Regions from separate parts of the Sphingomonas sp. LR55 genome, predicted to be linked through region 1. Evidence: riboswitches for the same ligand, from Rfam matches in the RefSeq annotation. Region 1 holds a riboswitch; each other region holds the start of a gene.
The links. A riboswitch is a leader RNA that binds a small molecule or an ion and turns the genes downstream of it on or off. The one in region 1 is predicted to bind cobalamin.
Positions count from the first base shown of each region.

Region 2: another riboswitch for cobalamin. It lies ahead of QP181_RS11850 (TonB-dependent receptor plug domain-containing protein); the one in region 1 lies ahead of QP181_RS06295 (DUF1636 domain-containing protein).
Region 3: another riboswitch for cobalamin. It lies ahead of cobW (cobalamin biosynthesis protein CobW); the one in region 1 lies ahead of QP181_RS06295 (DUF1636 domain-containing protein).

Region 1 is NZ_JASPFO010000001.1:1,337,289-1,339,548, forward strand. It holds gene cobT (nicotinate-nucleotide--dimethylbenzimidazole phosphoribosyltransferase) at 1-659, opposite strand, end outside; partial or broken gene QP181_RS06295 (DUF1636 domain-containing protein) at 656-1,061, opposite strand; cobalamin riboswitch at 1,234-1,429, opposite strand; gene cobO (cob(I)yrinic acid a,c-diamide adenosyltransferase) at 1,591-2,196, opposite strand; gene QP181_RS06305 (NAD(P)/FAD-dependent oxidoreductase) at 2,251-2,260, shown strand, end outside.
Region 2 is NZ_JASPFO010000001.1:2,490,621-2,492,880, forward strand. It holds gene QP181_RS11850 (TonB-dependent receptor plug domain-containing protein) at 1-814, opposite strand, end outside; cobalamin riboswitch at 930-1,127, opposite strand; gene QP181_RS11855 (TonB-dependent receptor) at 1,447-2,260, opposite strand, start outside.
Region 3 is NZ_JASPFO010000001.1:1,124,533-1,126,792, reverse strand. It holds gene QP181_RS05375 (HoxN/HupN/NixA family nickel/cobalt transporter) at 1-968, shown strand, start outside; cobalamin riboswitch at 1,022-1,235, shown strand; gene cobW (cobalamin biosynthesis protein CobW) at 1,342-2,260, shown strand, end outside.

The DNA.
Region 1 (2,260 bases):
AACGGCGTGCTCAGCGCGTCCCGGTGCAGCGCGACCCCGGCTTCGACCACCGCGATCTTCCGCGCGATGCCCTCATCGTCGACCCCCGTGCCCGGCCCGACCCACTCGCTCGCCGACCCGCCGAAGCTCGCCAGACACAGCGCCGCGGCGGTCGTCGAATTGCCGATCCCCATTTCGCCGAGTACAATCAGGTCCGGCGCATCTGTGACCGCCGCCGCGCCCGCGTTCAACGCGGCAAGGCATTCGTCCTCCGACATCGCCGGGGCTTGCGTGAAATCCGCCGTCGGTCGGTCGAGATCGAGCGATACGATCTTCAGCTCAAGGCCCGCCGCCCGCGACAGCGCGTTGATCGCCGCGCCGCCATGCTCGAAATTGGCGACCATCTGCGCGGTGACCGAGGCCGGAAACGCACTCACACCTCGCGCGACGACGCCGTGGTTGCCCGCGAATACCACCGCGCTCCCGCGATCGAGCCGGGGCAGCGGGTTACCCTGCCAGCCGGCCATGAACACCGCTATATCCTCCAGCCGCCCCAGCGAGCCCGGCGGCTTGGTCAGTTCGCCTTGTCGGGCGATCGCCGCGGATCGCGCCGCCGCGTCCGCCTGCGGCAAGCCGCGCAAGGCCGCCAGAAACCCGGCGGGCGTCGCGAACGCGGTCATTCGACGACGAAGCCTTCGGGCGGGGTGCGGGTAATGAAATGTCCCTTCACGCCCTGCGGCCATTGCTTGAACGGCACCTGCCCGAACGCGCTCTCGCCGTAGAGCCTCGCGTAATCGAGGATCGCGCGCGGCGTCTTCGGTCGGCTCGAACCGGCCGAGCACATAGCTGACCTTGGCGGGTGCGCGCAGGTGGATCGTGCAGAAATCCTGGCATGCGAACAAGCACGGCATCTCCTGCACCGCGACGTCGGCATAGGCCGGGTCGCTCTGCTGCACCGTCTTCAGCGCCTGCACGAGCCGCGCGCCGCCGCGCTGGCCCTGCTCGTCGTCGCGCGCATCGGCCGAATGGCGGCACGTGTTGCACGCGACCACCGCGACGCCGTCTTCGACCGGCTTCAGCATGTCCGTTCCCGGACGATCACAGAACGATTTATACTAGGCATAGGAACCCCTTCGGACAGTCGATCCCGCACCGCGCAAAGGGCGAAAGGCGCACGCCTCCAGCCTCCGCGCGACGCGAAGCGATGTCGTCGCTCGGGGTGTTACCCGTCCGTTCGGCGCACCCTGGCCGGACGAAAGACGACCGCGACGGGCAGGTCTCCTGGCTCGCGGGTCAACGCCGTCCGCGCCGCCTTCTCGGGAGTATCCCAATGGCATGAGGCACGATGGCTCGCCGCGTACAGTTGCAGGGGCAGCCGGGTGTTTCCCGTTCCCATTTTCATTTCCCTAAGCGTTGCCGCCTCGGAAAAACCTGTCGCAGGCCGAGCGATACGCGTACGATCGACCGTAGACAAGCAGCCTCTAATCCTCCCCTGACAGGGGAGGTGGCAGCCCGTTTGGGCTGACGGAGGGGTGACCCGCCGTCGTGATCGCAATACCCCTCCGTCTGGCAAGCGCCAGCCACCTCCCCTGCAAGGGGAGGATCAAGAAATCAGAACTCCACCCCCGCCTGTGCCTTCACGCCCGACCGGAACGGATGCTTTACCTGCGTCATCTCGGTCACCAGATCCGCCAGCTCGATCAACGCATCCGGCGCATTCCGACCTGTCACCACGACATGCGTCATCTCCGGCTTTGCCGCCAACACAGCGAGCACCTCGTCGACCGGCAGATAGTCATACCGCAGCACGATGTTCAGCTCATCCGCGACCACCATCGCATAGGATGAATCGGCAATCATCCGCTTGACCTCGTCCCAAGCCTCGCGCGCCACCGCGATGTCGCGCGCACGATCCTGAGTATCCCAGGTGAACCCCTCCCCCATCGGCTTGAATTCGCACAGGTCCGGGAACGCGTCGAAGATCGCCTTCTCGCCGGTCGCCATCGCGCCCTTGACGAACTGCACCACGCCGACCTTGCGCCCATGCCCGATCATCCGCACCGCCATGCCGAACGCGGCGGTCGACTTGCCCTTGCCCTTGCCGGTGTGGACGATGATCAGCCCCTTCTCGATCCTCTTGCTCGCGACGATCCGGTCGTGGACTTCCTTGCGCTTGGCGCTCTTGGCATTTTGCTCGTCGTCGGTCCGCATGATCATGTCCTCTTTTGCTTCCGATGGCGGATCGCGCCGCGCGGCGCTAGAGGACCGAGCATGCTCCGCA
Region 2 (2,260 bases), 1.2 Mb from region 1:
CGTAACCGTAAGCCTCGCGCGTCTTCGAATTTTCGGGCGTGTCGGCGAGCACGTAATCGGGAGCCGGAAACCCATCGATCTCGACGCGGCTGTCGGCGAAATAGCCGCGCAGGTCGAGGCCGATGCCCGGTGCGAACTCGACGCCCACGCGCCCGGTCGCGCCATATTGGCGATAGCCGTCGCGCTCGGTGCCGCTGGCCGCGGACGAAATGCCGTCGGTGCGGAGATAGCCGCCGGTCAGCGATCCCGACACCGGCCCGGTCTTGCCCGAGACGCCCGCGCTCGCGAACAGGCTGTCGGCATAGCCGTACTCGGCGTTGGCGCGCGCCTGCACGCCTTCGGTCGGTGCCGCGGTAATGATGTTGACGACGCCGCCGATCGCCTGGCTGCCCCATGGCACCGAGTTCGGGCCGCGGAGCACCTCGATCCGCTCGACCGAGCTCGACAGGAGATTGCCGAAGTTGAAGCCGCCGCCGGTCGACGACGGATCATTGACGCGGACGCCGTCGATCACGACGAGCGTCTGGTCCGCCTCGGCACCGCGGATACGGACGCTGGTCAGCGCGCCGACCGTGCCGTTGCGCGTTACCGTCACGCCCGGCGTGGTCGCGAGCAGATCGGAGACGACAACGGTCTGGCGGCGCTCGATCTCGGCGCGGTCGATGACGGTGACGGCCTGGCCGATCTCGCTCAGCGGTTGCGCGGCGCGGGTTGCGGTGACGACGACTTCGGGCGCGTCGGGATCGGGGATGGTCTGGGCGAAAGCGGGCGCTGCGATCGCCGCGGCGCCGAGCAGAAGGAAGAATTTCGTCATGGGTACGTCCTAAGCAAAACCGCCTGCGACCATTCGCGGGGCGGCCAGACGTCTCTCGCTCGAGGAAACCCGGCTGGACCGGAGCACTCGTCCGCGCCGGACACCCGCCCGCGCAGTGGATCGACCGTGAGAGGCAGGTCTCCTGGCTTCCGGGTCGCCGCGCCCACCCCGCCTTCCCAGGTCGAAACCCAGTGGCATATCGGGGTGGCCGCTATCCGGTCACAGTTGCGGGTACAGCGCCGGTCTTGCGGATTCCCGCGCACCGACTTCCCTTTTGATCCCGTCGCCGGGAACCCTTCACGGGAGTGGCATTAGTCGCACGCCAGACACGGGTCAACGCGGGGGATAAGGAGCATCGACCCGCGATAGCACGCGCTGGCGGTAAAGCTGGCTCACCGTCTATCGCACCACCCCGGCGGAGGCCGGGGCCCAGTTGGGTAACGTCGCTAACGGAGCGCGGTCCTTCGTTACTACGACCTTGCCAACTGGGCCCCGGCCTCCGCCGGGGTGGTGGCGTATTGGTCAGAACGTCGCTTACCCTTCCTTGTTCTCCCGCGAAGGCGGGAGCCCAGACTGGGTCCCCGCCTTCGCGGGGAAACACGCTGTCTCCGTTTTCCTTGGTAGGGAGGATATCACCGCCCGCCGTAACGCAGCCCTACCCAGATCGTCCGCGGCGTTGCGCGTTCGACGATGTTCGCGCCGCTGATCCCTGCCTCGACGCGCTCGTTGAATAGATTTTCCCCGCGTAGTTCGGCGACAAGCGAGCGCAGGATCGGCAGCGCGGCATAGGCATCCAGCGTCGTCGCGGCCCCAAGCACCCGCGTATTCTGGTCGTCGTCATACTGCCGGCCGACATGACGCACGGTCAGCGACAGCGCCGCCGAGTCGTGCCGCCAGTCGACCGTCCCCGACATCTGGTCGCGCGGGGTCTGCGCCGGTCGCAATCCGTCCAGAGCGGCGGTGATCCCCGAACCCTCGACCTTCGAGTTCGTGTGCGACCACGATGCTTGCACGCCCAGCGGACCCGGTCGATACGACGCATCCAGTTCGAAGCCATGCGCGCGGATCGCATCGAGGTTCTGGCGGACGCGGTAGGTGGCGACCCCCGGCAGCACCTGCGGCGGGTTGGTCGTCGTGACGTTGGCAATCGCGTCCTTCAACCGGTTGTAGAAATAGGTCGCGGCGATGCTCACGCCCGGTGCCGGCGTCAGCGTGACGCCTCCCTCGACCCCGGTCAGCCGCTCCGGCGATAGCAAGGCGTTCGCCGCGGTCGCATCATTGCCTACACGGAACGGCCGGTACAGTTCGTTGAGCGTCGGCAATCGCCATCCGCGATAGCCGGCGGCCCGCAGCGTGATCGCCTCGACCGGCTGGTACGCCACGCCCGCCCGCCCAGTCGTCTCGCTGCCGTCGCGGTCTGCATAGCGCAGGTTGGTCAGCGCCGCG
Region 3 (2,260 bases), 210 kb from region 1:
CCAACATCGCGGCGTGGTGCTGGGCGTTCTCGCTGTTCCACGCGCAGCCGCTGATGCTCGGCACGGCGCTACTCGCCTGGGGCCTCGGCCTGAGGCACGCGGTCGATGCGGACCACATCGCCGCGATCGACAACGTGACGCGGAAACTCATGCAGGACGGCCAGCGCCCGATCGCGGTCGGCTTCTGGTTCGCGATCGGCCATTCGGGGATCGTCCTGATCGCTGCCGTCGCGATCGCGCTCACCGCCAGTGCGCTGTCGCAGTTCGAGGCATTCAAGCAGGTTGGCGGCGTCATCGCCACCGTCATCTCCGCCGTGTTCCTGTTCACGATCGCGGCGATGAACCTGATCATATTGCGCTCGGTTTGGCGCACCTTCGGTCATGTCCGCAGCGGCGGTATTTATGTCGAGGAAGACCTGGACCTGCTGCTCGGCAACCGCGGGCTGCTCGCGCGGCTGTTCCGACCGATGTTTCGGCTCGTCACGCGCAGCTGGCACATGGCCCCGCTCGGCTTTCTGTTCGGCCTTGGCTTCGACACCGCCACCGAGGTCGCGATCCTCGGCCTGTCCGCGAGCCAGGCCGCCGACGGGTTCTCGATCGGCACCGTCCTCGTACTCCCCGTGCTGTTCGCGACCGGCATGGCGCTGGTCGACACCGCGGACGGCGTCGTCATGCTCGGCGCGTACGAATGGGCGTTCGTGAAGCCGATCCGCAAGCTCTACTACAACATCACGATCACGCTGATCTCCGCGATCGTCGCGATCGCGATCGGCGGGATCGAGACGCTCGCGCTGCTTGGCGCAAAGCTCGGCCTGACGGGCGGCATCTGGGATCTGGCAGCCGCACTCGGCGAGAACTTCAACGGCCTAGGCTTCGCGATCATCGGCCTGTTCGTGCTGTGCTGGGTCCTGAGCTTCGCCATCTACCGCTGGAAACGCTTCGATGAGATCGAGGTCGTACACGGATAGCTGGCGGCGTGGCGGAAAGTCCTCTAACCCACCCCCGAGGCTCGGTTGCACCGAACCTCATAGATCGCGCCGGTGCCCGAAAGGGCTTGAATGGGAATGCGGTGCGGGAGGAGTCCTCCCAATGCCGCGGCTTTCCCTGCAACTGTAAGCGGTGAGCGAGACGCACACGTCCTTCGTTTCGGAGGGCAGCCACTGGGGAAACCTGGGAAGGCGTACGTCGAGCCTCGACCCGCGAGCCAGGAGACCTGCCAGCGTTATGGTCGCTCTTGCTACGATCCAGGGGATGGTCGCGGCACGGTACTCCGTCTGAGCGACGAACGCGTGCGACCGAAAGGTCGTGCGTGCGTGTGCTTTAGACGTCGAGGAAATAATAATGTCCGATCTTTCAAAGGTCCCCGTCACCATCGTCACCGGCTTTTTGGGTGCCGGCAAGACGACGCTCATCAGCCATCTGATCCGCAATGCAAACGGCCGCCGTCTCGCGGTCGTCGTCAACGAGTTCGGCACGCTGGGCATCGATGGCGACATCCTCAAGGGTTGCGCGATCCCCGATTGCCCGGCCGAGAACGTCGTCGAATTGGCGAACGGCTGCATCTGCTGCACCGTCGCGGACGACTTCATCCCGACCGTCGAGACGCTGCTCGCACTCGACCCGATGCCCGATCACATCCTGATCGAAACCTCCGGCCTCGCGTTGCCCAAGCCGCTGCTGAAGGCGTTCGACTGGCCCGCGATCCGCTCGCGCATCACCGTCGACGGCGTCATCGCGCTCGCCGATGCGGAAGCCGTCGCCGCGGGCCGCTTCGCCCCCGACGTGGCCGCGCTCGAGGCCCAGCGCGCCGCCGACCCAAGCGTCGATCACGAGACGCCGCTCTCGGAAGTATTCGAGGATCAGCTCGCCTGCGCCGATCTTGTCCTGCTGACCAAGGTCGATCTCGCCGGCCCCGAAGGCGTCGCCAAGGCACGCGCCGTCATCGCCGCGGAGTCCGCAAGACCACTCCCGGTGATCGACCTGACCGACGGCATCATCGATCCGCGCGTGATCCTCGGCCTCAACGCCGCGGCCGAGGACGATATCGCCAGCCGCCCGTCGCATCACGACGGCGAGGACGATCACGAGCATGACGATTTCGACAGCGTCGTCGTCGAGCTTGGCGAGATCGCCGACCCGACGGACCTGACCGCAAAGATCGAGGCGCTCGCCCGCAGCGCCGACATTCTTCGCGTGAAGGGCTATGCGGCGGTCACCGGCAAGCCGATGCGCCTGCTCATCCAGGCGGTCGGCGCCCGCG